Regions from separate parts of the Undibacterium sp. Ji49W genome, predicted to be linked through region 2. Evidence: predicted binding sites of a transcription regulator. Region 2 holds the regulator's gene; the other holds the start of a gene.
What was found. The regulator sigma-54, encoded in region 2, starts transcription at its own class of promoters, with help from an activator protein. The targets are predictions, from matches to a motif close to TGGCANGNAANCTGCTTT.
Positions count from the first base shown of each region.

Region 1: a site for sigma-54 is predicted at 9,186-9,203, ahead of ACO0LK_RS11810 (nitrate/nitrite transporter). Genes of this name have one in related genera too.

Region 1 is NZ_JBMPOW010000008.1:123,372-135,048, reverse strand. Features, by position in the region: gene ACO0LK_RS11830 (HD domain-containing phosphohydrolase) at 1-279, opposite strand, end outside; gene ACO0LK_RS11825 (PAS domain S-box protein) at 506-3,934, opposite strand; gene ACO0LK_RS11820 (EAL domain-containing protein) at 3,944-6,052, opposite strand; gene ACO0LK_RS11815 (protein kinase domain-containing protein) at 6,206-7,918, opposite strand; gene ACO0LK_RS11810 (nitrate/nitrite transporter) at 7,942-9,156, opposite strand; gene nirB (nitrite reductase large subunit NirB) at 9,526-11,677, shown strand, end outside.
Region 2 is NZ_JBMPOW010000011.1:144,532-156,208, reverse strand. Features, by position in the region: gene ACO0LK_RS15455 (enoyl-CoA hydratase/isomerase family protein) at 1-860, opposite strand, end outside; gene hpf (ribosome hibernation-promoting factor, HPF/YfiA family) at 1,527-1,874, opposite strand; gene ACO0LK_RS15445 (RNA polymerase factor sigma-54) at 1,984-3,471, opposite strand; gene lptB (LPS export ABC transporter ATP-binding protein) at 3,483-4,235, opposite strand; gene lptA (lipopolysaccharide transport periplasmic protein LptA) at 4,236-4,787, opposite strand; gene lptC (LPS export ABC transporter periplasmic protein LptC) at 4,815-5,465, opposite strand; gene ACO0LK_RS15425 (KdsC family phosphatase) at 5,462-5,998, opposite strand; gene ACO0LK_RS15420 (KpsF/GutQ family sugar-phosphate isomerase) at 5,998-7,038, opposite strand; gene ACO0LK_RS15415 (monovalent cation:proton antiporter-2 (CPA2) family protein) at 7,152-9,134, shown strand; gene ACO0LK_RS15410 (adenine phosphoribosyltransferase) at 9,167-9,709, shown strand; gene ACO0LK_RS15405 (GNAT family N-acetyltransferase) at 9,749-10,210, shown strand; S-adenosyl-L-homocysteine riboswitch at 10,303-10,377, shown strand; gene ahcY (adenosylhomocysteinase) at 10,403-11,677, shown strand, end outside.

The DNA of each region.
Region 1 (11,677 bases), on a different contig from region 2:
GTAATTGACATGGGCTAAGCGCTCATTAAGGTTCTTGCCAGAAATAGGATGGGATTGTGCCAGTATCTCGGTCTGGTTTTTGACCGGCTCATAAATGTCTTTGACATTGCTGGCGACTTCATTGCCTATCAGGCTATAACTGCTGTCAGCCTGGGCCAGGATGATCTTGCTCATGCGTGTGAACTGTACGGTACCCATGGCAATACCGAATAGTAATATCAGGCCTGTAAAGAAGTAGGCGATATAAATATAGAATTGCACATTCTTTTTGATACTCATCGACAGGCCCGCCCAGAGTAATGTCACGCCAGCATGGAGCATCCGCTTTTGTTCGCTACGACAGATGCTTAAAAAACAAGTTCTATGGTAGTGGTTTATTGTGTATCGCGCAAACGAAAACTTTTTATACAAAGGCTAAAGCCTTGCCAGTCTGGTCGCAAAACACAAAATTCTGACGGTCAGCGCTATAAGCTACTTACTTAGCCACTTACTTCGCCGCTTACTTTCAGTGCAAGTTCCTGTTGTTCAGGTCCTGATGTGAAATGGGCAGGTCGATATAGAACTTGGCACCGCGCCCGGGGCGTGATTCAAAGCCGATATTGCCGTCCATTCTTTCAACCAGTTCACGGGTAATCGCCAGACCCAGACCGGTACCGCCGTTCTGGCGTGTATCTGATGAATCTGCCTGGGCGAATTTTTGAAATATCCTGTCCCTGAATTCATTCGGCACACCCGCGCCATGGTCGATCACGTTGATGCGCACGCGGCGTTCATTGGCGATGGCGGTAATGTCTACCGTGCCGTTTTCTGGCGAATATTTGATGGCGTTGGACAACAGGTTGGACAGTACCTGCATGAATCTTTGTGTGTCCACCGATATACTGACGGCCGGAACCGGATGCGCCAGACGTAGCGACACGTGGCGTTGCGCACCGAAAGTCTGGTTCGATTCTATGGCCTGTGCCAATACATCAGACAGCGGCACGGTCTGGAAATGGAAGACCATTTTACCTGCCGACAGTTTTTCCATATCCAGCAAATCATTGATAAGGAAAGTCAGACGCAGGCAATTTTTAATCGCGATGTCCAGCATCTGCTGGATACGATCCGGGAAGCTGCCAAGTGCACCGCCCGATATCAGGCCCAGTGCGCCAGAGATGGATGTCAGTGGCGTGCGCAGTTCATGGCTGACGGTAGAGATAAATTCATTCTTGATCTGTTCGATACGCTTGCGTTCAGTAATATCGCGCATCAGGCCTATGTACAGCGGTTTGCCCTGACGCTTGACGGCAGACATGGATACATCAAGCGGGAACAGACTGCCATCCTTTTTGCGTCCGGTGATTTCACGACCTATGCCTATGATGTCTTTGACGCCGCTTACTTGGACGGGCAGTTCTTCTTTGCCCGATGCCTGTGTAATTTCAGCAGGTGTGACAGGGGCATCTGACAGATCGATAAATGCCTGCGGCATCAGTTGGCGGATATGCTGGCCAGGGAGATCATCAATGGTATAGCCAAAAATATTGGCAGCGGCATTATTGACGCTGAGTATGTATTCATCTTCATTCAGCGTGATGATGCCGTCGAGTACATTGTCAACAATGGTGCTGGTCTGGGTGGCATGCTCGCGCAGGGATTCTTCGGCAGCCTTTCTTTCGCTGATGTCCTGGAAGGTACCGTACAGACGCAGACAGACATTGTTTTCAAACTGCGGGAAGCCGATGACATGCACGCAACGTTCATTGCCGCGTGCGGTGATGATGCACAGTTCGGTATCAAAGGCCTTGCCTTCACGCAGGGCATCGCCCACCATCTGGGTTATTTTTTGCTGATAGTGTTCATTCTTGTAGAAACTGATGGCATGTTCTACGGTACAACTGAAATCTTCATCCACTTCATGGATTTGCCGTGTGACTTTACTCCAGTGCAGTTCCCGGGTTTGCGCATCCAGTTCCCAGGTACCTATGCGGGCGGCGGCATTTGATTTTTCCAATAATTCAAGTGCGTGTTCCAGTTCCGCTTCGGCTTCTTTTTGCGTGGTAATGTCGGCGTGGCTACCCGACATGATCAGTGGCTGGCCATCAGGACTCCAACTGACTACGCAACCGCGATCATGTATCCAGATCCAGCGGCCGTCTTTGTGTCGCATGCGGCTTTTGAGGTCAAAATACTCGATCTCGCCACGGAAGTGCTGTTCGATCAAAGCACTGGTCAGCTTCAGGTCTTCCGGGTGACACAGATTAAGCCAGGTATCTACCGTGGTGGGGCTGAGTTCCGCCAGTGTATACCCCAGCATTTCTGCCCAGCGTTCGTTGTAGATCGTTTCGCCGGTAACGATATTGCATTCCCAGGTGCCGATATTGGTACCCTTGATGACATTCGCCAACTGACGTTCTGTTTCATATCTGTGCTTTTGTACGCGGGCGGCACTGATTAATTGTCCCAGTGTGCTGAACAGCGGGTTGATAAAGGCGATCAACGCATCATCGGCGCTTGCGTCATGCTGGCGATTGGCAATACCGACGATGGCAATCAGCTCGCCATCGTAATGAACGGGAATACCGAGGAAATTTCTAAGCGGCCTCAGGTGTTCAGGAAAGATGATGCCAAGTTCTGTCAGCGCTGGCGTTTGCAGCAGTGTGGCTTGCGTGATATTTTTCTGGATGCCAAACAGTGTCGTCAAATGTTGCGAGATCTGGTCTTGCACATCCTGTACCAGAGGCGTACCAACGGTCAGTTCATTGTTGGTATTCCAGGCCAGTACGGTCGATTTCAGGACGATCTCACCCTGCTTGTCGTGCAAGACTTCGTTGATGAAACCGCATTCGCTGCCAGTCAGGTTCAGTGTCGCGGCCAGCAGGGATTCAAAGCCTTTTTCCTGATCACTTTCGCTGATGAACAAGGCCTGGGTTTGGGCGATGGCGTCACTCAGCATGCGCTGTTGCTGTAACTGGCTGTCCAGTTCCTGGCGTTTCAGGACACCGCTCACCCAGTCGCCCAGCAAACGCACGAATTCAATTTCCACATCTGAAAATGGGAACAGGCGTGCATGCACGTCAGAAAAATTCAGGGTCCCATATTGGCGCTCATTCATGTACAGTGCGACAGAAATATAGCTGACCACACCCAGTTGTGTATAGCCGGGGTGATGCTGATAAGGACTGTTGAATACATCCGCGATATGAAAGACGGTATTGCTGTTCACCGTCAGTGACGCAAACGAATCGGATAGCGGGATTTTTTCGCCTTCGTGAAAACGGTCATCTCCGGATTGTCGCAAGACGATTTCACACATTCCGTCTTCTACTTTAACGATATGCCCGGTACCGATGCCCAGGTAATCACAGGCCATTTCCAGTGCCTGTCGTAACAGGTTTTCAGGGTCTTGATATGACAGCGAGGTAATTTCTGTCAATGCCAGCAAGGCATGGTGCTGGCGCTGTTGTTCTTCCCTTGAGAATTCATGTTCCACGCAATCGGCAAGATCGCGCAGGGCGATGATGTCATCCTGGCTCAGGGTTCTTGGCATGCTGTCTATGATGCACAGTGTGCCCAGCCTCTGGCCGTTCCTGGCCCGCAGTGGTGCACCGGCATAAAAACGTATATTGGGTTTGCCTGTGACTAGCGGGTTGTCAGAAAAGCGCAAATCCAGCCTGGCATCTGGCACATACAAGACATCCTGCGACAGGATGGCGTGGCCGCAAAACGAGATATCCCGGGGTGTTTGTGTTGCATCCAGTCCCTGACGTGACTTAAACCACTGCCGGTCGGTATCTATCAGTGACACCAGGGCAATCGGCGTCTGGAACAGATGTCTTGCCAGCCGCGTCAGCCGGTCAAAGCGTTCTTCTGCCGGAGTATCGAGGATGGCACAGGCCTGTAGTGTCTGCAGGCGTATGGCTTCATCGTGAGGGAGGGCAGGTGCTTGCATGGGAATCGCTCAGTTCGCCGGTAAATTGGACAACCATGTTTGCAGGGCTTCGCCGTACAGAGGCTTGCTGGCAAAATAGCCCTGCATGGAATCACAGCCCAGCATACGCAAGGTTTCGCGTTCTGCGGCAGTTTCTATGCCTTCTGCAATCACGCTCAGCCCCAGACCATGGCCCATGGAGATGATGGCCTTGACCAGGCTCTGTGTAATGGGCAGGGCATTGATATTGGTCACAAAGCTGCGGTCTATCTTCAGTTCGCTGACAGGCAGGCGCTGCAAATAGGATAGCGAAGAATAGCCGGTACCAAAATCATCAATCGATAAATCGAGCCCGATATCGCGCAAGCGCTTGAGCAGCAGTATGGTGCTGTCGGGGTCTTCCATGATACCGCTTTCGGTGATTTCCAGTTTCAGCAAGGCCGGGTTGACGGCATGGCGCTGCAACAGTGCGGCGATCTGGTCTGGAAAACTGGTATCGCGCAAGTCATGGGTGCTGACATTGACGGCAATGGTTTGCTGCGGATAATGCTGTTGCCAGCCGAGCAGGGTGGTGATGGCTTTTTCCAGCATCCACATGGTCAGCATGCTGATATAGCCGGTGCGTTCGGCAAAGGGAACAAATTCTGCCGGTGAAATAAAGCCACGGGTCGGGTGCTGCCAGCGCACCAGCGCTTCAAAGCCATAGGCCTTGCCATCGACCAGATGCAGTTTGGGCTGCAGCCACATTTGCAATTCAGAATCCCTGACGGCAGAACGCAGATCAGACAGCAGACTTAAATGACTGAGACGTGAAGCTTCTTGCGCATCGGTGTACCAGGCTGCTGCACTGGCGCTACGCTTGGCCGCATACAGCGCCACTTCGGCATTGCGTATCAGGGTCATCAAGGGCAATGCAGTGTCGATGGTGATGGCCAGGCCGTACACCAGGCTGACATCGACAGAATGCTGGGCACACTTGACCGGTTCGGCCATGACAGCATCAATACGCTGATGCAGGTTTTCCATGGCGCTTTTGCTGGTATCAAAGCACAGGATGGCAAAGGCACCGCCAGCCAGTCTTGCCAGCCAGGGTTTGCGCTCGCCATTGTCCTGGCTGACTACTGATTTGAGGCGTGTGGCTACGTCGTAGATGACGGTATCCCCAGTATCAAAACCTAAGGTCTCATTGATGATTTTAAGGCGCGCCAGATCCATCAGTAGCAGGCCCTGGTGGGGCTCGCCTTTGCCGTCATGGGTTTTCAGCAGGAAGGTGCGGTTGGGCAGATCGGTCAGGGGGTCGTAATACGCCAGGTGCTCGACAGTTTGTTCGCGTATGCCGATAGCGCTGGCCATGGCATTCAGAGCTTCGCCTACCCGCGCCACTTCTTCGGTCTTGCCGGGAATGACGCGCGTCTGGTAGTCGCCGTTGGCAATTCGCAGGGCACTGGCCTGTAGCCGCGCCAATGGCCGCACCACACTGCGTGTTGTCAGCCAGGCCAGCAGCGCTGCTACCAATACCGCAAAGCTCGACAGCAATGCCACCATCATGCCGGTGTGTTCCAGGTCATGCTGGGCTTCGGCCTGGTGTTGTTGTATCAGTTTTTGTTCACGGTCGAGGAAAGTTTTTGATTCCTGTAGCAAATTGCCCAGCGCTGGCTGCACTTGCTTCAGAAAGGTGGATTTGGCAGCTTCCTGTCCTTCATCTTCGAGCTGGTTGACGGTGACAAGATAGTTTTGTTGGTAAATATTGCGCTTTTCCTTGAGGTTCTTCAGGTTCTGCAATTGTTCATCATCGCTTAGCGTGGTTTCCAGGGCGCTGATGAGTTTGTCAATCTGACGGTTTTTTTCATCGACGGCGGCATATTCGGGTATGCGCTGTTCATAGGGAACGGTCAGCAATTGCAGCAGGGCACGTCCGACATTTTCTGTGGATAAACTGAGTTCCTGTACATATAGCAGGCTTTGTATTTCCTTGCTGGAAAATTTCTCGCTTTGCGCTGTCATTTTGCGAATTTGTGAGATTGGCAACAACAGGACGATAGTGAACAAGCCCAGCAGCAAGGCATAGCTGAGCGCCAGCCTTACGCCTATGCGGCGCAGGCGCAGTATATGTATCAGGCGGTCAAGGCTGTTACGCATGGCAAGGGCAGTCTACAAGTGAATATCTGCCCAATGTTAATACACTATTAATTATGAGGGCAATATCATTGTTCACACTCACGTTTATTTATGAGTCAGTTCCAACAAACAGTTGCAGTATGCATCATGCCACGGACGCGAACAGTGTTTCGCTTAACGTGCAATCAGCAGATATACCAGCAAGAGATTGGCGACGATGGAGATGATGGCCAGCGCACGCCACAGTGATAGAGGGTCACGCTGGGCCAGCGGCTTGATGCTGGGAGCAGGCAGGGGATGGGCGGCACCGCGTTCCAGTGCCAGCAGAAATTCTTCTGCCGTTTCAAAGCGATCTTGCGGGTCGCGGGCAACTGCTTTCAGTAAGACATTTTCCAGCCAGTGTGGCAAGTCAGGGCGATAACGACCCGGCGTCACCGGCTCACCAAATTTTGGGCGCTGGAAAGGTTCGACCTCACCATAGGGATAATGCCGGGTCAGCAGGTAATATAGGGTCACGCCAGTGGCGTAGATATCCGTCGCTCTTGACGGCGGTTCCCCCTGGAATTGTTCTGGTGCCAGAAAAGAGGGCGTGCCTGCCAGATTGAAATTGCTGGCTGGTGAACTGTCCTTGCTGTCAAAGCCGGACTGCGCCACGCCCAGATCGAGGATGCGGATTTCATCATCGTCACCCAGATGTACATTGGCGGGTTTGATGTCCCGGTGCAAGATGCTGCGTCTGTGCAGCGCACCGACGGCACGCACCAGTTTGCCGCCACAGACGACGGCTTCGGGCACGGTAAAGTGTTGCCCTGCATCCAGCCGTCTTTGCAACGAATCGCCAGCATGCCAGGTAGACAGGTAATACAGGTAATTTCTTTGCTCGGGCGTGATCACCTGGGGGAAGAAGCGGGCGACCACGCGTTTTGCCAGCCAGGCTTCATGCGCAAAGGCAGAACGTTCCTGGGCATCTGTAGCGCGGTCGGGGTGCAGGGTCTTCAGCACCAGCTTGCGATGATGTACCGGATCGGTCACGCGGTACAGCAGCGTGGTCTGCGAGGTATGCATGACTTCATCAATCACGTAGCCATCAAGCGTCTGGCCAGGTTTCATGCGGGGTGGTACGGGCAGGACATGCAATTCAGTAATGGCGTCGCGCAAATCGCCTTCCGGCAATTCATTGACACGCACGACCAGGGCGCTGCAATTGTCTTGTGAGCCTGCTTTCATGGCGGCTTCGCACAGGCCAGTACAGGCCAGATCCGGGCTCAGGCTTTGGGTGCTGACCTGTTGCAGAAAATCATTCAGGTCATATTCGCTGATGGCAGCCCAGACACCGTCACTGGCCAGCAAGAACACATCACCGGCACGCAGTTCACCCATACCATGGTCTATCACCAGGTGAGAATCCAGGCCTATCGCACGCGTCAGCACATGCTGCATTTCCGGCCTGTCCCAGACATGATCCTGAGTCAACTTCTGCAAGTTGCCATTACGCAGCAGATAGCAGCGGGTATCGCCGACATGGGCGCTGTAATACATGCGCCCACGCAGCACCAGGGTGGTCAGGGTGGTGGCCATGCCAGCCAGCTCGCGTCTGACCGAGCCTTGCTGTTGTACCCAGCTATTCATGGCGACCACGACTTTTTCCAGCGCCGTGGTGACTTCCCAGGTATCCGGCGTGGCGTAGTAATCGGTCAGCAAGCCGCGCACGACATATTCAGCTGCCTCGCGTCCGCCCTCACTGCCGGATACACCATCAGCAACGGCCAATATCATGCCCTTGCTTGACAGTTCCGGTTCGCCCGGCGTGACCATGCCGACAAAGTCTTCATTACGGCTACGCACGCCTGCGACAGACTGATAGCCGGTAGTGACGATGAGTGGCATGGTGTGGGATAAGCCTCAGGTGATCAGATTTTGGCGGTGGTCATGGCGGCAGAACCCCAGGTGGTGCGCCAGCGTTTCTTCACCAATGATAAACCGAGCAGGGCGACAATTGCCAGGCCAGCAAAAATTGACAGACCCAGCTGATAGCTGCCGGTGATCTGGCGTGAATAACCCATACTGGCCGCCAGGTAAAAACCACCGACACCACCGGCCATACCCACCAGACCGGTCATGACGCCCATCTCTTTGCGGAACCGTTGTGGCACCAACTGGAACACGGCGCCATTGCCGGTACCCAGTGCCAGCATGGCGATCACAAAGACGACCACGGCAGCCACGGATGACTGCAAGCCAGTCGCAGCTATAAACAGGAAGGCGGCAGCAACGGTGTACATCACCGACAGTGTCTTGATACCACCAATACGATCTGCAATACGACCACCAAACGGACGCACCAGTGAACCCGCAAATACGCAGGCAGCCGTGAAATAACCGGCGTGTATCGGCGACAGGCCATACTGAGTATTGAAATAAATGGTCAGCGACGATGCCAGACCAGAAAAACCGCCGAATGTCACACTGTAGAAGAACATGAACCACCAGGCATCCTTATCCTTCAGCACGGCCAGGTATTCACCCATTGATTTGCTGGGTGTTTCACCCGGCGCATCCTTGGCAAAAATCAGGTAGACAATCAGTGCCACTATCAATGGAATCAGAGCCAGTCCAAACACATTCGACCAGCCGTAGGCAATCGCCAGTGCTGGTGCAAACAGGGCAGCAAAAGCAGTGCCGGAATTACCCGCACCGGCAATACCCAGCGCCGTGCCCTGATGCTCTGGCGGATACCAGCGCGACGCCAACGGCAGTGCAACCGCAAACGCAGAGCCTGCCACACCTAAAATCACACCCAGAAATAATAACTGTTCATACGTATGTATATTGCCCAGCCATGCCCAGCACAGACCTGCCAGCACCACGACCTGACCAATAAGACCGGCTTTTTTGGGTTTCAGATGATCGACCAGGATACCCATCACGATGCGCAACAATGCACCGGCCAGCAATGGCGTAGCAACGATCAGACCCTTTTGTGCGGCGGTCAGCCCAAGGTCTTTGGATATCTGTATCGCCAGCGGACCCAGCAGTACCCAGACCATGAAACTCAGATCGAAGTAAAAGAAAGCCGCTAGCAGTGTCGGCGGATGGCCTGCTTTCCAGAATGATGTTTTTTGCATGATCGCTCCAATGATGAACGAGCATGCCACTTGCAAGTGCCGTGCCATGAAATCGTGCAGGAAATGGGCTGTTTACTTGCTTGCAGCAGAACGAAATGTGCAAAAAATGTGCGTCAGGTAAATTAAATGGTGCAATGCACCAGTTTGGCCAATTTATTTTTTGTAAAAAATAGGTTTTTCATATCACGCTTCAGCAAGTGGCATTACTCATCATGCTGATTGATTATTTGTTGGTTTTACCTGTGCAAAGCTATTTTATATATGGTTTTATTGGTGCGTACAGAATAAAGCGGGAAACTTGGCTAAGCGAAAATTTCGAACTGGCATTGCTCTTGCTTATAAACCGTGGAGACATGCAAAGGAGCAGCCATGAAGAAATTAAAGCTAGTGATGGTCGGGAATGGTATGGCAGGTGTGCGTACCCTTGAAGAGTTGATCAAGATTGCCCCGGATTTGTACGACATTACCGTTTTTGGTGCAGAACCCTATGCCAATTACAACCGCATCCTGTTGTCACCGGTGCTGGCGGGCGAGCAGACCATCAAGGACATCATGCTCAATGATGTCGATTGGTATGAAGAAAATAATATCACCCTGCATCTCGGTAAAAAAATCACCAAAATCGATCGTCACAAACGCATCGTGATTGCCGAAGACGGCACCCAGACCGAATACGACCGTTTGTTGCTGGCAACTGGTTCCACTCCTTTCATGTTGCCGGTACCTGGCAAAGACCTCAAGGGCGTGATTGCCTACCGTGATATCTACGACACCAATACCATGATAGAGGCGGCAGAAAAGCATACGCACGCTGTCGTCATCGGTGGCGGCCTGCTGGGCCTGGAAGCAGCCAATGGCTTGAAAATGCGCGGCATGAGCGTCTCAGTCGTGCATCTGCCTGGATGGTTGATGGAACGTCAGCTGGATCCTGTTGCAGGCAAGATGTTACAAAAATCCCTGGAAGACCGTGGCCTGAATTTTCTGCTTGAAAAAAATACCGAGGCCATCACCGGTGATGAAAATGGCCATGTGAAATCCATACGCTTTACCGATGGACTGGAAATTCCGGCGCAACTGATCGTCATGGCTGTCGGCATACGCCCTAACACGGCACTGGCAGAATCAGCCGGTCTGTACTGCAATCGTGGCATCATCGTCAATGACACCATGCAGACCTATGACCCGCGTATTTATTCCGTCGGTGAATGCGTGAACCATCGCGGCACGGTGTACGGTCTGGTCGCACCTTTGTTCGAAATGGCCAAGGTCTGCGCCAATCATCTGGCGAATTTTGGTATTGGTCGTTACCAGGGTTCAGTCACATCCACCAAACTGAAAGTGACTGGCATCGATCTGTTTTCTGCCGGTGAATTCATGGGCGGTAAAGATACCGAAGAAATTATCCTGTCTGACCCCATAGGTGGCGTCTACAAGAAGCTTGTTGTCAAGGATGACAAGCTGATTGGTGCCTGCCTGTACGGCGATACCGTGGATGGCAGCTGGTATTTCAAACTACTGCGCGAAGGCAAGAATATTGCTGAAATCCGCGATTCGCTGATGTTTGGTGAATCGAATACCGGCGACGTGGGTCATGAAGGCCACACCAAAGCCGCCGCCATGCCGGATGAGGCCGAAGTCTGTGGCTGCAACGGCGTCTGCAAAGGCACCATCGTCAAGGCCATCAAGGAAAAAGGTCTGTTCACGCTGGATGATGTACGCAAGCATACCAAGGCATCGGCATCCTGCGGTTCCTGTACCGGGCTGGTAGAGCAGATCATCATGTTCACCGCCGGTGGTGATTATTCAACGGCTTCAAAAGTCAAACCCATGTGCTCGTGCACTGATCATAGCCACCAGCAAGTGCGCGATGCAATCAAGGCCAACAAGCTGCTGACTGTTGCAGGCGTACAGGAATTCATGGAATGGCGCACACCGAATGGTTGCTCCAGTTGCCGTCCGGCCATTAACTACTACCTGATTTCCACATGGCCGCGTGAAGCCAAGGATGATCCGCAATCGCGTTTCATCAATGAACGTTCACACGCGAATATCCAGAAGGATGGTACTTATTCCGTCATCCCGCGTATGTGGGGCGGCGAAACCAATGCCAGCGAATTGCGCAGGATTGCCGACGTCGTCGATAAATTCAATATACCAACAGTCAAGGTCACCGGTGGCCAGCGTATCGATTTGCTGGGCGTGAAGAAAGAAGACTTGCGCGCCGTGTGGCAAGACCTGGGCATGCCATCAGGCCTGGCATATGCCAAGGGCTTGCGTACCGTAAAAACCTGTGTGGGCAGTGAATGGTGTCGCTTCGGTACGCAAAATTCCACCCTCATGGGGCAGCAGCTGGAACGAGAACTGGCGCGCATGTATTCACCGCACAAGGTCAAGCTGGCCGTATCCGGTTGCCCGCGCAATTGCGCCGAGGCCGGTATCAAGGACGTTGGTGTGATCGGCGTCGATTCTGGTTGGGAAATTTATGTGGGCGGCAATGGCGGTATCAAAACCGAAGTCGCGC
Region 2 (11,677 bases):
CGTAATTGTTCCAGCGTGACAGACATCAATAGTGGAGAACGTTTTTGCATGATGGCAAATGCCTGTTGTGCAAAATCAGATGTGTCTTGCTGCAAGTTGTTGCTGATCTCGATTGCACAGTTTCCGCTGAACAGGGCATCAATGCCTGATCTGTTTGCGGCCAGCTTACTGTTGCCGGGGAGTGCCTGATCAGCAAAAGGAACCGCAAATTCGCGTATTGCGGCTCGTACATCGGTGGCGGTATTTTGTTCCAGAAGATGCATCAAGGCAGGCAATTTTGATGTCGGTATAAATACATCGGCCAGCCCTGCATACAGCGCATCGGCTGCGTTAATGACTTCACCGGTCAGACCCATGTAAGTACCAATTTGTCCCGGTGCACGTGATAGGAAGTAACCACCACCCACGTCCGGGAACAGGCCGATATTCACTTCCGGCATCGCCATTTTGGTACGTTCCGTGACGATGCGCAGGCGGCAGTCATTGCCTGCCTGGGCGATACCCATACCACCTCCCATGACGACCCCATTCATCAGCGCGATATAAGGTTTGGGGTAGAAATGAATTAAATGATTTAGTGCATATTCTTCGGTGAAAAAATCTTCCAGCAAGGCAGAATCACCTTTTGGTGTTGCGGTGCCTACATCATAAAAGAAGCGGATATCACCACCTGCACAAAATGCCTTTTCACTGCTGCCATGGATAAATACTGCCCGCACGCTTTGATCATCCTGCCAGGCCAGCAAGGTCGTTGTCAGCGCTCTAACCATATCGAGAGACAGCGAGTTCAGTGCTTTGGGTCTATCCAGGATGATATAGCCGATGTTGTTCTTGACGGAGGTGAGTACAAATTGGCTCATGGTGGTTGACTATGCAGGGTAGAGGATGAAGCTGCTATTTTAGCTTTGTCGGACGTGGGCGTCACGGGGTGTATATGCTTATGAGGAAATGATGCAGGGGCGAGATGTTTGTTGTTGTTGTTGTTGTTGTTGTTGTTGATCTTCAACCGCTTGGGCCGATGTAATTTGTGCGTCACAGAAAATGGAAAGAGAAGATCCGATGTTTGAGCGAAGCGAGTTGCGGATATTCCCATTTTTTGTGATGCACAAATTATGCTGAAGCGCAGCGCAAGCACCCGTAGGGCGAGTCTGCGGTCGCCTTTTCTTTGGATACTTGCTTTTGGCGACGCAAAAGAAAGTATCTCGGCTGCCGGGCCGAGACCCGGCTTGTGTCCACGGAGGGCGATCGTCTTAATCAAAGTGTGGCATATAACGGGCGACACGGCATACATAGAACGCCGCTGGATTCCAGCCAAACCCACGCTGGAATGACGCCAATAAAAATGCCGTGAATCAACTAACTCGCAGCTTGTTGAGCAACGCATGCTACAAACAGCAATAAAAGTAAATTATTTATTTGAAATGTCAGAAACGATATCTACAAAAAACCTATCATCCAGCAAAAAGGACGCCTGTAGCGTCCTTGTTTTGGATGTCCACAACCCTGTTAAGGTAAGGACTGGGGTCTTATGAAGCCGATGCCGGATCAGGTATGTGCTTGATGGCGTCGTGCTGATGGTTTTGTATCTTGTCTTTATGCTTGATGACCTGACGATCAAGTTTATCTATCAGTGTATCGATAGCTGCATACAGATCATGCGCCAGACTTTCTACATGGATATCTTTGCCACTGATATGCAAATTAATGTCCGCTTTGTGTCGTTTTTCCTTTTCCCGGAGCTTGTCCACCGTCAGGATGACGGCGATATCAATGACCTGGTCGAAGTGTCGCCTGATACGTTCTAGTTTGGTATGTACATATTCACGAATTGCAGGAGTTACTTCGACGTGATGTCCACTGATGGTGAGATTCATACTGTGCTCCTATAGTGATGTTGCTTGCTGTAACGATAAGCTCATTGCTGTCTTATTGCCTTGAGCTAAATCATATATAGCAATTCAAACCGTGATTACAAGGACTTGCTTACAAAGATTTACGCAAACTCACTGGGGGGATTTTGAGGGCTTCACGGTATTTGGCAACTGTCCGTCGGGCAATTACCATGCCCTGTTCACCCAGCATGTCTGCAATTTTGCTATCAGAGAGTGGGCTTTTCTGGTCTTCTGCTCCTATCAACTGCTTGATGAGTGCGCGTATCGCGGTGGAAGATGCTTCCCCCCCTGTTTCCGTCGCGACATGGCTGCCGAAAAAGTATTTCAACTCAAACATGCCGTGGGGGGTCAGCATGTATTTTTGGGTTGTTACACGCGAGATAGTGCTCTCGTGTAATCCTAGTGTATCAGCAATTTCGCGCAAAACAAGGGGGCGCATGGCAACAGCACCATGCGTGAAAAAATTGCGTTGTCTTTCAACTATGGCTTGTGCAACGCGCAAAATGGTATCGAAACGCTGCCGCATATTCTTGATCAGCCAGCGTGCCTCTTGCAACTGTGAGCCGAGCCCGCCTTCCCCACGATTTTGTTTCATGATGTTGGCATACATGCTGCTGACACGCAATTTGGGCATGACATCCTGATTCAGCGAGACTTGCCAGCCATTGGCTGATTTTTTGACAATGACATCTGGCACGACATAATCCGATTCATCGACTGCAAAATCGATACCTGGGCGGGGCTTGCATAGGCGGATGACGGTTTGTGCGTCGCGCAAATCTTCATCATCGCAGTCGAGGATTTTCTTGAGTTTGGTGAAATCTCTTTGTGCAAATAAAGTCAGTTGCGTTTCAACAATTTGCAAAGCCAGTCTGCGTGTCACGAAAGCAATTTTAGGCAAGCGCTTGATTTGCAGGGCAAGGCATTCAGATGGTGTGCGAGCGCCCACACCTGCCGGATCAAAGCTTTGCAGCATGTTCAGGGCAAATGCCAGTTCTTCTGGCTCGACGCACAATTCCAGTGGCAGGCTGGCATGGATTTCATCCAGGGTTTCTGTCAGGTAGCCATTGTTGTCGATGGCATCAATCATCAATTCGACCAGGGCGCGGTCACGTGGCTCGCGCAGGTTCAGACGCATTTGTTCTTGTAAATGTTCTCGCAGTGTAATGTGGGCGGCACCCAGTTGTGGCCTGCCATCTTCATCGTCACTGCTTTTGCTGCCATGATGCACGTCGTCAAAACCCCAGTCTTCTTCGCTGGAGCTGCTTGTGTCATTGCTGACGGCGATATCAGCGTCAGCCTGAGGTTCTGTAGCTGTGCTGCTTTCTTCGCGGGATGCTGGCGCTTCCATGCCGGCGTCTGCTGCTGTGCTGCTGGTATTGATGGCACCGTCTGCCAGCAGGCGTACTGCGTGGTCCAGCGGGTCATCCACACGCTCCAGCATGGGATTTTCTATGAGCAGGGTTTCCAGCTCCTGGTGCAATTCCAATGTGGACAATTGCAGCAACCGTATGGATTGCTGCAATTGAGGCGTTAATGCCAGATGCTGGGACGTGCGTAGTTGCAGGCTTTGTTTCATGATGATTCCCGTCACATCCGGAAATGTTCTCCCAGATAGACGCGCCGCACGGATTCATTTTGTATGATGTCATCCGGCTTGCCGCTGGCCAGTACGGCCCCCTGATTGATGATGTAGGCATGATCACAGATGCCCAGAGTTTCACGCACGTTATGATCGGTAATCAATACGCCGATGCCACGTTCCTTGAGGAAACGCACAATGCGCTGGATTTCAATCACGGCGATCGGATCAACACCGGCAAAGGGTTCATCCAGCAAAACGAAGCGCGGGTTGGTGGCCAGTGCGCGGGCAATCTCTACACGCCGGCGTTCGCCGCCTGATAGTGACAGTGCCTGACTTTCCCGGATTTTTTCAATCTGCAAATCGGCCAGCAGGGCATTGAGCCTTTTGACGATGGATTTCTCGGAAAGAAATTTTCCATTGGCATCTTTTTGCAATTCCAGCACGGCACGGATATTTTCTTCTACCGTCAGCTTGCGAAATACCGAAGCTTCCTGTGGCAGGTAAGACAACCCCAGCACGGCCCGCTGGTGTATTGGCAATTGTGAGATATTGACAGCATCAATCGTGATATCGCCAGCGTCGGACGGCACCAGGCCAACGATCATGTAGAAGGAGGTGGTTTTGCCGGCACCATTCGGGCCCAGCAAACCAACCACTTCACCGCTTTTCACTTCCAGCGATACGTCACGCACCACCTGGCGCGCGCCATAACGTTTTTGCAATCCCTTGACGAGCAAGGTACTAGGCGTGGCAGTCATTTAATTGGTCTGTTTGGGTTGCAGGGTGATTTTGACGCGGCCGGCACCGTCTACATGCTGGCCCGTGGTTGAATTGGTACCGATGGCGATATCATTTTTACTGTCATAGGACAGGTATTCGCCCTCTTGTTCCTGGGTGACCTTCTTGCCTTCCAGGTAGCGCACTTTGGCTTTGGAAATGAACTTGACGATTTCTGTCGTCTGATTGTATTCCGCACGGTCCGCTTCACCTTCTACCCACAGGTCCGGGCCGCCATCGCGTTTTTGCCGGAAGCTGACTTTTTTGCTGACGCCACCAGTCAGTACGACAAACTGGTCACCGTTCGGGGCTTCGGTAACGACGGCTTTTTCCGAATTGACGACCAGGGTGCCGCGCACCAGTTGTACGCCTTTGGACAAGACGCGCACGCTGGTTTTTCCATCGCTTTCAGAGTAACCGGCCTCGATGGTTGTCTCCTTGAAACTGTCGGCTTTTTCTGCACCTGCTGGCGTATAGATTAAAGCTAAACAAGCCAGTCCCAGGCATTGGCTAAGGGAGCGTATCAATTTCATATTTTTCATTGGCAAATATCGCTTTCTCTATTTGGATGGTGTAGGGGCAACTGGTTCGCGTTCACGTTTTTTCAAGTGAATACGTACCTTACTTAGCAGCGCCAGATGTTGGGTGGAGTTGTTGGCCACCATACCTACGGCGGTGGTGTCCACTTTTCCTGTTTTGACGGTGATAGGCTTGTCAGTTTTGACAATATCATCGTCGGGTAACAGCAACAAATAACTGGTTTCCAGGCGCATGAATTGTGAGCTCAGGCCTTCGGGTCTTTCCATGCTGACGTTGTCATACAGACGTACTTCATCATGTTCACGCTTGGGCGTGGTGACCGTGGATTTTTGCGACACCACGGCCAGGTCAGCCAGCAGATGCAAAGGCGGGCGATCAACATCAAAGCTGTTGATTTGCGGGCGCTGAATTTCTATATTGTCATTGCGCGGCAGATGAATCAGGCGTTCACCAGTGATGTGGTAATTTGCCTTGCCATTATTTGACAGCCGGATAAAATTGAATTTTTCTACATAGTAATCCGGTGCCGAACGGGCAGATGAACGGTTCTGTTCATCATTCGCATTCCGCCGTATGACTTCCATCACCCAGATGGTACCCAGGGTCATCATGCCCAGCAGTATGACTGCCAGCCAGATGCGGAAACGGTCTATGGTCATATGTTGTTTCATGACAGGTAAGCCCCGATAGCCTCTTCATATTTACCCTGGGCGCGCAGGATGAAGTCGCAAACTTCCCGTGCCGCACCTTTGCCGCCACTGGCCGTGGTGACGTAATGCACTCTTTGCCTGACTTCTGCATGGGCATTCGGTACGCTGGCAGAAAAACCGCAACGTGTCAGTATCGGCAAGTCGATGATGTCATCGCCGATAAAGCCACAGACATCGGCAGGCAGATTCAATTCAGCAAGCAATTGCAGGAAGGCCGATTTCTTGTCGTGTATGCCCTGGCGTACATGGGTGATGCCAAGGTCGCTGGCACGCTTGCTGACAATCGCTGATTGCCTGGCGCTGATGATGGCTGTGGCAATGCCGGCCTGCTGCAACAGCTTGATGCCCTGGCCGTCAAGCACATTGAAGGTTTTCATCATTTCACCTTCCGGGCCGAAATGCAGGCTGCCGTCGGTGAGTATGCCATCCACGTCAAATATCATGAGCTTGATCGTGGCGGCATTATCGGCTGCAACTTGTCTTGCTTTTTCCATCAGATTACCTTGGCCCGTGTCAGGTCATGAATATGCAGGGCACCGACCAGTTTTCCCTGGTCATCGGCCACCAGCAACTGGTTGATGCGATAGGTTTCCATAATTTCTACCGCTTCTACCGCCAGTTGTTCTGGCCGTATGCGGCGCGGCTTGTCATGCATGACTTCGGCAATCTGTAACTGGGTAAAGTCGCGTGTGCCATCCATCAGGCGGCGCAAGTCACCGTCGGTGAAGATGCCGACGATATGCTGGTCTTTATCCACCACGGCGGTCATCGCCATGCCTTTTTTGGTAATTTCCAGCAGCGCGGTTTTCAGGCCGGTATCTGGTGTCACCTGCGGGATATCATCGCCGGTGCGCATGACATCGCGGACGTGGGTCAGCAGGCGGCGGCCCAGTGAACCACCAGGGTGGGAGCGGGCAAAGTCTTCTTCGCGAAAACCGCGTGCATCCAGTACGGCGACTGCCAGCGCATCACCCAGCGCCAGTGTGACGGTGGTGCTGGCTGTTGGTGCCAGGTTTAGCGGGCAGGCTTCTTTCGCCACATGCAGGTTCAGGTGTACATCGGCCAGCTTGCCCAGACTGGATTCCGGGTTGCCGGTCATGGCGATCAGTTTGACACCCAGGCGCTTGATGATGGGCAGGATGGACATCAGTTCAGATGCTTCACCAGAATAAGAAATGGCAATAAATACATCTTGTGGTGTCACCATGCCAAGATCACCATGCGCGGCTTCTGCCGGATGGACGAAAAAGGACGGCGTGCCGGTAGAAGCGAAAGTCGCAGCGATCTTGCGGGCGATATGACCAGACTTGCCTATGCCCGAGACGACCACGCGACCGTGGCAGGCTAACAACATATACACGGCTTCGGTGAAGCCGGCTGCGTCGCCGTTACCCAGACGCTTTTGCAATGCAAGCAGGGCATCGGCTTCGATTTGCAGGGTTTCGCAGGCCAGTTTCAGGGCGCGCTGTGCGGCTTCAGCCGTGCGCACAGGTGCAACATGGTCGCGAGAAGATAGGGCATTGAATTCGTTCATGCCCGAAGTATAAACGAAATCCGCAAAGCAAGAACTCTGCCAGTTGTAACGTAGTGAATATTGTTTGCCTTAAGGCAGGTTTCAGACGCGATAAATCGGCAATAATAGGAGACATGACAGGTCTAGACACTACATTATTATTGCTGGCAGCCTCTGTGATGGGCGTGGTCGGCTTCCGCATGTTGCAACTGCCGCCCATGCTGGGTTATCTGGTAGTTGGTATTTTAATTGGCCCATATGGTCTGGGTGTGGCGGAAGAAAGTGCGGTCACCCACGAACTGGCCGAATTCGGCGTGGTGTTCCTGATGTTTTCGATAGGGCTGGAATTTTCGCTGTCCAAACTCATGGCCATGCGCAAGGCCGTATTTGGCCTGGGCATGGCCCAGGTGCTGGTGACCATATTGACCAGCATGCTGTTTGGCTGGCTGGCCAGTCGCTGGCTGCCGCCCATGTTCAGGATTAGCTGGGAAGCCTCATTTGCGCTGGGTGGTGCGCTAGCCATGTCATCTACCGCGATTGTGTCCAAAATGCTCACAGAACGGCTGGAGCTGGAAAGCCTGCACGGGCGGCAAATTATCAGCGTGCTGTTATTTCAGGATCTGGCCGTGGTGCCCTTGTTGATCCTGGTACCGGCGCTGGCATCCAAATCACCTGACCTGGTGAAAACGCTGGCGCTGGCCAGCGGCAAAGCTGTTGTGGTACTGGTGTTGCTGCTGGTGGTCGGGCAAAAAATCATGCGTACCTGGTTCAGCATCGTGGTAAAGCGGCGCTCGCAAGAGTTGTTCATGCTGAATCTTTTGCTGATCACCCTGGGTGCTGCCTGGCTGACCGAAAAGGCTGGCCTCTCCATGGCGCTGGGTGCGTTCGTGGCGGGTATGCTGATTTCCGAGACCGAATACCGGCATCAGGTGGAAGAAGATATCAAGCCCTTCCGCGATGTCTTGCTGGGGCTGTTTTTCATCACCGTCGGCATGCTGTTGAATGTGCGCCTGGTGATTGAACATTTCTGGCTGGTCATGTTGTTATTGTCTGGCCCGGTATTGTTAAAGCTGATACTCATCGCTGCATTGGCCAGGGTATTTGGCAATTCAACCAGCGTGGCCCTGCGCACGGGCCTGGGTCTGGCGCAGGCCGGTGAATTCGGCTTTGTCTTGCTGAATCAGGCCGGGGGCTTGCAACTGGTGGACCCCTTGCTGGTGCAATTGATACTGGCGTCGATGGTGATTTCCATGCTGATATCCCCATTCATCCTGGCCAAGTCGGATGTCATCGTCATGAAATTCTCGGCCAATGAATGGATGATGCAATCCCTGGCCCTGACCCAGATTGCTGCCCGCACCATGACCACCAAGAAGCATGTGATCATTGCCGGTTTTGGTCGTAGTGGCCAGAGCCTGGCGCGTATTCTGGCAGAAGAAAATATTGATTATCATGCACTTGATCTTGATCCGGACCGCGTGCGCGAAGCGCAGGCTGCCGGTGTCAATGTGTCCTACGGTGACGCAGCCAGACGCGAGAGCCTGCTGGCCGCCGGTATCAACCGGGCTGCGGCATTGGTGGTGACGTATACCAGTACGGCATCAGCGCTGAAGATCTTGCATTTTGTGAATGAAATGAATCCCAGCCTGCCCGTCATTGTGCGTAGTCACGATGATGTCGATCTGGAAAAACTCAGGTCTGCCGGTGCCACCGAAGTCGTGCCGGAATTGATGGAAGGCAGCCTGATGCTGGCTTCTCATGCGCTGGTCATGCTGGGCGTACCCTTGCGCCGCGTGGTGCACAGGGTGCAGGCAGCGCGCGAGGCGCGTTATGAATCCCTGCGTGGCTTCTTCCACGGTGCCAGCGATGCAGCTGACAGCCCGGAAAACATGCAGATACGTCTGCATACGGTATTGTTGACCGAACGTGCCAAGGCGCTGGGGCAGAATCTGGCAGACTTGAAGCTGGGTGAGCTGGAGGTGGATATCCATGCCATACGGCGAGGTAAAGCCAGGCTGGATCAACAAAATGACATTGTTTTGCAGAATGGCGACGTGGTAGTGGTCAGAGGAACTTCCGAAGCAGTCGCTAGAGCAGAGCAGCGGCTGTTAAAATAGCGGGTTATTTTTCAATTTGAAGGACATGCTTGATGTTTAATCCATCAGAGTACATTAAAGAACATATCCGCACGGTGGAAAACTGGCCACAGGAAGGCGTGATGTTCCGCGACATTACCCCCCTGTTGCAGAATCCTAAGGTATTCCGTGTACTGATAGATATGTTTGTGCATCGCTACATGGATGAAAAACTTGACGTCGTGGCTGGCCTGGATGCGCGCGGTTTCATCATCGGTTCTGTGCTGGCCTATGAACTGAACCTGGGTTTTGTACCTATCCGCAAGAAGGGCAAGCTGCCTTTTCACACTGTTTCTGAGCAATATGAGCTGGAATACGGCAGCGCAACGGTAGAATTGCATGCCGACGCCTGCAAAAAAGGCGACCGCGTAGTCCTGATTGATGACCTGATCGCCACGGGTGGCACCATGATGGCCGGCAAGAAATTGCTGGAGCGCCTGGGCGCGACCGTGGTCGAGGGCGCAGTCATCGTTGATCTGCCCGAACTGGGGGGCTCAAAAATTATCCGTGACAGTGGTTTGCCTTTGTACACGGTTTGTAATTTTGATGGTCATTAGGCCATACCTATTCAAAATCCGTGACGGGCGTTTGTCAGCATGAGTCTTTTGCATATAGAAGCCGTTGACCCGGCCTTGCCCGAGGCCGAGGCCTTGCTGGAAGAATTATCTGCCAGCCTGGCTGTGATCACTGGTAGCAGTGGCCGCGCTTCCTTTGATGTACAGGATGTGCGCGTGCCAGGTGCCCTGTTTGTAATGGCACGCGATGCCAGTGGCGTGGCGCAGGCTTGCGGTGCTATTCGTCCTATGGAAGACGGCGTGGCCGAAGTCAAGCGCATGTACGCGCGGACAAACACGCTGGGTCTGGGTTCTGCGGTACTCGCCCATCTGGAAACTGCTGCCAGGCAATATGGCTATCGTCATTTACGTCTGGAAACACGCCTCGTCAACCAGCGGGCCGTTGCCTTTTACGAAAAACACGGCTATTGCCGTATTCCCAATTTTGGCAAATATGTTGGTAAGCCAGAGGCGGTGTGTTTTGAAAAAACATTGAACTGGTAGAAATACATAAAAAACAAATGGCAGGGACTTTTCCAATTCGTTACAAATAGCAAGAAATCAGCACAAACACCGGAGCTGCGCTATACTTGAAATCTTCCAAGGAGCGTTGCGACGAAAACTACAAGTTTTTGCCAGGCTTGGGATATCCATAACCGCGCTCACGTTACTTTTTTCATCAGAAAGGAGGGCGTGATGAACGCCGTCGTAGCAAACACATCCAATACCGTTTCCCAAGATTTTTTCGTTGCTGATCTCAGTCTGGCTGACTGGGGCCGCAAGGAAATCCGCATTGCTGAAACAGAAATGCCTGGCCTGATGGCGATCCGTGAAGAATTCGCGGCTACCCAGCCACTGAAGGGCGCACGTATCACCGGCTCCCTGCACATGACTATCCAGACAGCCGTGCTGATCGAAACACTGCTGGCATTGGGCGCAGAAGTGCGCTGGGCATCTTGCAATATCTACTCGACACAGGATCACGCAGCCGCAGCCATCGCTGCTGGCGGCACACCAGTGTTCGCTTTCAAAGGCGAAAACCTGGATGAATACTGGGATTTCACCCACCGTATTTTCGAATGGAAAGACGGCGGCTATTCCAACATGATTCTCGACGATGGCGGCGATGCCACCTTGTTGCTGCATCTGGGTACACGTGCAGAAACAGATATTTCTGTATTGGCTAACCCGGGTTCAGAAGAAGAAATCTGCCTGTTCAATGCCATCAAGAAACACCTGGCTATCGATGCTACCTGGTACTCCAAACGCCTGGCTGCCATCAAAGGCGTGACAGAAGAAACCACGACAGGCGTACATCGCCTGTACCAGATGCACAAAGACGGCAAACTGGCTTTCCCGGCTATCAACGTCAATGATTCCGTCACCAAATCCAAGTTCGACAACCTGTATGGCTGCCGCGAATCGCTGGTGGATGGTATCAAGCGTGCAACCGACGTCATGATCGCTGGCAAGGTCGCCGTTATCGCCGGTTACGGTGATGTAGGCAAGGGCTCTGCCCAGGCCATGCGTGCTTTGTCTGCACAGGTATGGGTAACTGAAATTGATCCTATCTGCGCATTGCAGGCAGCGATGGAAGGCTACCGCGTCGTGACCATGGAATATGCTGCTGAACATGGCGACATTTTCGTGACGACCACAGGTAACTACCACGTCATCAGCCATGCACATATGCTGAAGATGAAAGACCAGGCCATCGTTTGCAACATCGGTCACTTCGATAATGAAATCGACGTTGCCGCATTGAAGCAATACACCTGGGAAAACATCAAACCACAAGTTGACCACGTGATTTTCCCTGACGGCAAGCGCATCATCCTGCTGGCAGAAGGCCGTCTGGTTAACTTGGGTTGTGGTACAGGTCACCCATCCTATGTCATGAGTTCTTCTTTCGCCAACCAGACCATTGCGCAAATCGAATTGTTTGCCAATACAGCGAAATATCCAGTAGGC